Regions from separate parts of the Microbulbifer variabilis genome, predicted to be linked through region 1. Evidence: predicted binding sites of a transcription regulator. Region 1 holds the regulator's gene; the other holds the start of a gene.
The links. Region 1 encodes sigma-54, which starts transcription at its own class of promoters, with help from an activator protein. Its sites were predicted from a motif close to TGGCACANNNNTTGCNNT; they were not measured.

Region 1 (3,413 bases):
GAATGTCCGCCCACCACGCGGCTTCTAATCAGCTCCCGTAACTCGTGCAAACCGAGGCTACTGGTATCTATCACCATATCCGCTATGGCTGAGACGGGTGTTAGCAGCTCTCTTTCTTGTTTCAAGGCTTCGAGTAAGTGGGTGCAATCATTGCTCAGGGGGTGTTTGCGGCGGGTCTCGCTGAAGCGTTGTACCAGTACAGGTTCGCGGGCGTCCAGGTAGATTACATCACACTCTACGCCGGTACTGCGCAGGGCTTCAATAACACGGGGGGCCTGTTTGATATCCTGCCAGAGGTTGCGAGCGTCTATTCCCAGGGCAAGGGGGGTGTCCCCTTTAGTCGTTTGCTGCTCAGCCCGCTTGATGAGTTCGGGTAGTAGGCTAATCGGCAGATTGTCGATGCAGTTAAAGCCCGCATCTTCGAGCAGTTGAAGTGCGGAGCTTTTACCAGAGCCGGAGCGGCCGCTGATGATAATCAAGCGCATGGGGACCCCCTCTTTTTAGCTCTTTATACCATTTAATCGTTGATTAAATGGTGTTTATATTCCTGGCGGTAATTTATAAGTCGTGACTCTGGAATCGGATTACCAGGATATGAGCGCAAAGCTAGAATCAGGCTGCTGCGGCTGAGTCTATAGCTAGGGCATAGAGTGCGTCGCTAGTGTCAGCCTGCCTCAACTTGTCCCGGACCTGGCTGTTAGAGAAGAGCGCAGCGATTTCTGCCAGTGTATCTAGATGTTGTTGTTCCGAATCTTCAGGAACCAGCAAGACAAAGAGCAGATCGACAGGCTGTCGGTCGATAGCGTCGAAATCTATGGCGGGTTCTGTAGTGCAAAGTACGCCAATGGGGTGCTCACATCCAGGAAGACGGCAGTGGGGGATAGCCACACCTTCGCCAATTCCTGTGGAGCCTAGACGCTCGCGCGCGATCAGTTGGTTGAATATGATGTCAGAGTCATGCTGTGGATATTGTTCGGCTACAGCCTGGGCGATATTGAGCAGCAATTTCTTTTTGCTGCTCCCCGCCAGATGGCAAAGGCTGAGGCGGGGAGAGAGTAAAGCTTCCAGTGTCATAGTTCAGCGGTGGTTCTGCAACTTCTCTTTGTGTTTTTTCAGTTGGCGGTCCAGCTTGTCTGTAAGCGAATCAATGGCCGCATACATGTCCTTGTCTTCCGAACCCGCGCAAAGGTCGTGACCATTGATATGTACCCGGGCTTCGGCTTTCTGGATCAGCTTGTCTATGGATAGGATGACTTGCGCGTTGGTTATATTGTCATAATGCCTTGAGAGCTTTTCCAGCTTGTTCTCACAGTAGCTGCGCATTGGCGAGGTAACGTCGACGTGGTGACCACTAATATTGATCTGCATGGATTTCTCCTTACCAGGTGCATCACATTACGGCGAGCCTCCTTTCGGGTCGCAACCCTACTAGGAAGTGGCCCAGAATGGAAGGATACACTCAAAGTTTGGAGTTCGGTTGCGAAGGTGTAGTAATTTGTGCCAGGTTATGACTTGGCCTACCTCATGAGTCGAAACCCAAGTGGCCCCTTCAGACCAAGCGTTTTCGCTCGCTGGAGGAGGGAATTCCCATTGACTCGCGGTATTTCGCCACAGTGCGGCGGGCTACTTTAATACCTTGTTTATCGAGCTCTAGGGTAATTTTGTTATCTGAGAGCGGCTTGCGCGGGGTCTCTGCGTCAATCAGCTTGCGGATCAGTGCACGGATAGCAGTTGAAGAGGCATCCTCACCGGAGTCTGTGCTGACGTGGCTCGAAAAGAAATACTTGAGCTCAAACACGCCGCGAGGCGTGAGCATGTACTTCTGGGTGGTCACCCTAGATATGGTCGATTCATGCATGCCAATAGATTCAGCAACATCTGCCAGCACCATAGGTCGCATGGCTTCCGGACCTTCCTCAAAAAAACCTTGCTGCTTTTCGACAATACAGTTGGCTACTTTCAGTAAAGTCTCGTGGCGACTCTGCAGGCTTTTCATAAACCAGCGTGCTTCTTGCAGGTGATCCCGCAAAAAATTGTTATCTCTGGAGTTGTCGGCACGCTTGACCAGGGAGGCGTAGTGGTCATTGATACGGATCTTTGGGGTGATCTCTGCATTCAATTCTACGTGCCAGCGAAGGGTTTTGCGGGAAACGACAATATCTGGAATTACATAGTCCGGCTCTTGCCCACCATAGCTCTCTCCCGGACTGGGGTTTAAGGTCTGGATTAGGCGAATGGCCTCGCCTAGCTGGGCTTCAGTGAGTCGTGTGCGTCGACTCAACTGGCGAAAATCCCTTTTGCCAAGTAAGTCCAAGTGTTTCTCAATAATGTTTTGCGCTTGGCTTAGCCAAGGGGTATTTCGCGGCAACTGCTGCAGTTGTAATTGCAGGCATTCTTTGAGATCCCGAGCCCCGCAGCCAGCGGGATCAAACTGCTGAATAGCCTTCAGAACCGCGAGCACCTCATCTTCATCGATCGATAAAGAGGTGGCGACATCCTGCACAGAAGTACCAAGGAGGCCGCTGGGGGCTATGCCATCAATTAAGTTTTCACCGATCCATTTATCCTGCTCAGATAAGGGGGTCAAGTTCAGCTGCCAGCGTAGATGATCCTGAAGGCCGATGGAGGTGGAGTTACGCTCATAGCTGGAGGAATCTAACTCGTGGCTGCCGCTGTTATTGGTGTAGATATCATCCCAGCGCGAGTCGACGGGCAGCTCATCAGGAATTGCCTGGTCCCAGTCCCCCTCGGCCAGTTCGCGCTCTTCTACCGGCTGTGTTGTGTTTTCCGGTGTTTGTTCAGACTGTGGCTGATTTTCATCCACCTTGACGGATTGCTCTTCGCTATCCGCTTCCAGCATTGGGTTGTTGTCCAGTGCTGCCTGGACCTCCTGCTGCAGATCGAGTGTGGAGAGTTGCAGTAGGCGAATTGCTTGCTGCAACTGGGGGGTCATGGTCAGCTGTGTGCCGAGCTTGAGCTGGAGAGACTGCTTCATAGTGGAGCGCCGCAGGCCGATAAGACAGGGTGTCGATCAAATTGTCCTAAGATGGCGCAGACTACCCCTCTCTTCAATCTATTACAAGCAATAAGCGTGCCGGTCCTGGCGTGATAGCTGGTGCTATGTTTCCAGAATTATGATTATTCCCGTCATAAGTGAAGAATTTAAGGACAGAAATTGGTGGTTAGCCTCAAATAGTGAATTCGTGTCCCAAATAAACTTCGCGCACCTGTTGGTTGGCGAGAACCTCATCCGGCGTGCCTGCAGCGATGATATGACCTTCACTGACAATGTAAGCGGTCTCACAGATATCCAGCGTTTCGCGAACATTATGGTCTGTGATTAGTACGCCAATATCGCGATCACGCAGGTGGCGGATGATCTCCTTGATATCGTTCACCGATATGGGGTCTAC
Region 2 (3,413 bases), 1.4 Mb from region 1:
CGCTGACCAGCTGGCCTCTCCCGAGCGGCCAAAGTTCAGGTACCTCTCCCGCGCCGCTTTATTGAAGCTCACCAGGTGGCCAGACTTTGTGGAGAAGGCTTCAAGCTCAAAGTCGATATTGGGTTCCAGGTCTTCAATACGCTCACGCAGAGAGGGCAAGCGGTAGGTCCATAAGTCGATACGGGCCAGCAAGTCTGCACGAAATTTACCCTCGCGACTGAGCTGTATTAGATCCCGGTTGGTGCCGGCGATCAACTGGAAGTGACTGCTCACTTCTTTATCTGAGCCAAAGGGCATAAAGCGCTTGTGCTCTATGGCCCGCAGTAGCATTGCCTGTTCGTCCAGTCCCAACTCGCCAATCTCATCCAGAAATAGCAGGCCCTTATCCGCCTCCATTAATAGCCCAGGGCGGTGTGTGGTGGCACCGGTAAAGGCCCCTTTGCGGTGGCCGAATAGGGCGGACATGGCATTCTCACCGCGCAGGGTGGCACAGTTTACTGCTACCAGGCCTCCTTCCAATTTTCCACGCTGTTTACGTAACTCATAGACACGCTGGGCCAGCTGGGATTTTCCTGCCCCCGTTGGTCCTGTAATGAGAATGGGCGCATCGGAGCGAATAGAGACCTGCTCTAACTGCTCGATCATCTGGTTAAAGGCCTGGTTGTTGGTTTCGATACCGCCTTTCAGGTAGGTAGTGCCCTCCTGGTGTTCTCGCTGGAAACGTGAGGCAATCTGGTCGTACTTGGATAGATCCAAATCGATAATCTGGTACTGACCCGGCAAATTACTGTTTTTCTGTGCTGGAGAAGTTTGCAGCAGGCGCCCAGGGAAATAACCGGCCTCTGTGAGCAGGTAGAGACAGATCTGGGCCACGTGGGTGCCAGTTGTAATATGTACCAGGTATTGCTCCTGATCCGGCTTAAAAGCGTAATCGCGGGCGAAATCCAGCAGGTTGCTGTACACACTCTCGAAATCCCAGGGGTCATTGAAGTTGACCCGGTGATGGACCACGTTGGTTTCAGGGGAAATACGTGCAATGTCCTCAGTGACCTGGTCTGCCAGGTTTTTCGAGTGGTTGTCGAAAAGGAGCTCAAGCCGATCGATCAGCAGGTCATCGTGCTGGCACATAGAGATATTGGGGCGCCACTTGTTCCAACGCTTGTCACTTTTACCGCGCCGGTCTTTAGTCGTGCCGAGAATACTGATAGCTACTGTTTTCATACTATCTAAAATAATAAATAGCTATCTTAAAAGATAGATTTTCTAAACATCGTACTGGGCTAACCCTCCCTTAGAACGCTACCTATAAAATAATTTTTTCATAAAAAACAATGAGTTACAGAAATTTGGAAAGTTTCTGCAAAAGTTGGCACTCGATTCGCTATATCAATGGCAAAAGAAGCGCGTGAAGTGGTAACGCGGTTTCATGAGATTCTTAAAGGAGCGAGAGATGAAACCATTGCCGTATGAAGTGATGCAGGCAGGTGGGGTACCGATTAAGTCCTGGACCTTAGGTGTGCCCTTTGAAGAAGAAGCCAGGGCTCAGCTTAAAAATATTTCGCAGTTGCCTTTTATCCACAAGTGGGTGGCGGCAATGCCCGATGTACACCTGGGCAAAGGCGCCACCATTGGCAGTGTGGTACCCACCCTGGGAGCGGTAATCCCCGCAGCCGTGGGTGTGGATATTGGCTGTGGCATGATGGCAGTCCGCACCAGCCTCACCGCAGCACAGCTGCCAGACAACCTGGCGGGCGTCCGCAGTGCTATTGAGCGCGCCGTGCCCCACGGCCGCACTGGTCGGCACCGGGGTAGGGGTCGGGATAAGGGGGCCTGGGAGAATCCGCCGGACGATGCACTTGCCGGCTGGGCACCGTTGGCAGCGCAGTTTGAGGTGCTGAAAGAGAAGCACTCAGTATTGAAAAATACAAATAATATCAATCACTTGGGAACGCTTGGTACCGGTAATCACTTTATTGAGATGTGCCTGGATGAGCAAGGCAGCGTGTGGCTGATGTTGCACAGCGGCTCTCGTGGTGTGGGTAACCGTATTGGTACCTACTTTATCGAAAAGGCCAAGCGGGATATGGAACGCTGGCATATCCACTTGCCCGATAGTGACTTGGCCTATTTCCCCGAGGGTAGCGAGCATTTCGATGACTATGTGCGGGCGGTGGAGTGGGCGCAGGAATTTGCTCGCATCAATCGTGAAGTCATGATGGTACGCACTATTGGCGCGGTGAAGCAGGCACTAGGTATGGATTTTGAGGCGCGCATGGAGGCGGTAAACTGCCATCACAATTACGTTTCCCGCGAACAACACTATGGCAAGGAGGTACTGGTAACGCGCAAGGGCGCTGTAAGGGCGCGTGTTGATGAAATGGGCATTATTCCCGGAAGTATGGGGGCCAAGTCTTTTATTGTGAGGGGGTTAGGAAACGAGGAAAGCTTCTGCAGCTGTAGCCATGGTGCCGGGCGGGTGATGTCCCGCACCAAGGCGAAAAAACTGGTATCCCTGGAAGAGCATCGCGCGGCTACTGTCGACGTGGAATGCCGTAAAGATGAAGGTGTGATCGACGAAACCCCATCGGCCTACAAACCTATTGAGAAGGTTATGGCAGCACAAAAAGACTTGGTGGAAATCGTTTACACCCTCAAGCAGGTAGTCTGTGTCAAAGGATAGTTAGCACCGGCCAGGGATAAGGCGTTTAATAGTGAGGAATGTCGGAAGTTATGCCTAAAGGGCAGGCTCTCCGCAAGCAAGTTTGAATGTTTGTGTTCCAGTCAGCGGAGCCGGTTCTGTATGCCGGCCTGGCACCCCCGACGCTGGCGGTAGGTGTACCCATTGGGGCAATCTTCAAACGCCTACTTTGTAGCTCAATTGGTAGAGCAACCGTTAAATCGGTTTGTTACAGGTTCGATTCCTGTCAAAGTCACGTCGCCTGGAAAGCGACTTTAAGGGAAGGCGAGAGCCTGGGGTTCGAGTCCCCACAAAGAAGCCCTCTTTGTTGAAATCTATCCGGGGCCTACAGTGCCTTATGGTTTCGGTTATTGGGAATTGCAGCAATAGCTAGCCATAAAGGCACGCCGGCGGCAGTGTCGCCTTGCGTGGGTTTACGCTGTGTGTGTGGATTACAGCATTCGCATTGATTCTATTTTGGCCAAGGATGTTGGCTTCGTTACCCAGGATGGGTGCAAGAAGAATTTTGCAGAACCGCTGTATTTTGCACCCTCTGTGTATAAGCGTTGGGCCACTCTGAGATCAAGTGGGCCCCACCCTAAAGGAATAAAATGATAAGAGATCGGAGAAATGAAGTCTCTCTTTAAAATATGGAAGATTGTCAATGTGGCTGATAACGAGCGAGCACTACTGTTTCGCCGCAGCCGATTTGAAAGGGTGCTGCCACCAGGGCGTC

Region 2: a site for sigma-54 is predicted at 1,368-1,385, ahead of MJO52_RS00645 (RtcB family protein). Genes of this name have one in related genera too.

The regions. Positions count from the first base shown of each region.
Region 1 covers NZ_CP092418.1:3,632,158-3,635,570, reverse strand. The annotation lists gene rapZ (RNase adapter RapZ) at 1-485, opposite strand, end outside; gene ptsN (PTS IIA-like nitrogen regulatory protein PtsN) at 613-1,074, opposite strand; gene hpf (ribosome hibernation-promoting factor, HPF/YfiA family) at 1,078-1,368, opposite strand; gene MJO52_RS16140 (RNA polymerase factor sigma-54) at 1,550-2,995, opposite strand; gene lptB (LPS export ABC transporter ATP-binding protein) at 3,189-3,413, opposite strand, start outside.
Region 2 covers NZ_CP092418.1:138,530-141,942, forward strand. The annotation lists gene rtcR (RNA repair transcriptional activator RtcR) at 1-1,221, opposite strand, end outside; gene MJO52_RS00645 (RtcB family protein) at 1,451-2,680, shown strand; tRNA gene MJO52_RS00650 (tRNA-OTHER) at 2,865-2,933, shown strand; gene MJO52_RS00655 (slipin family protein) at 3,308-3,413, shown strand, end outside.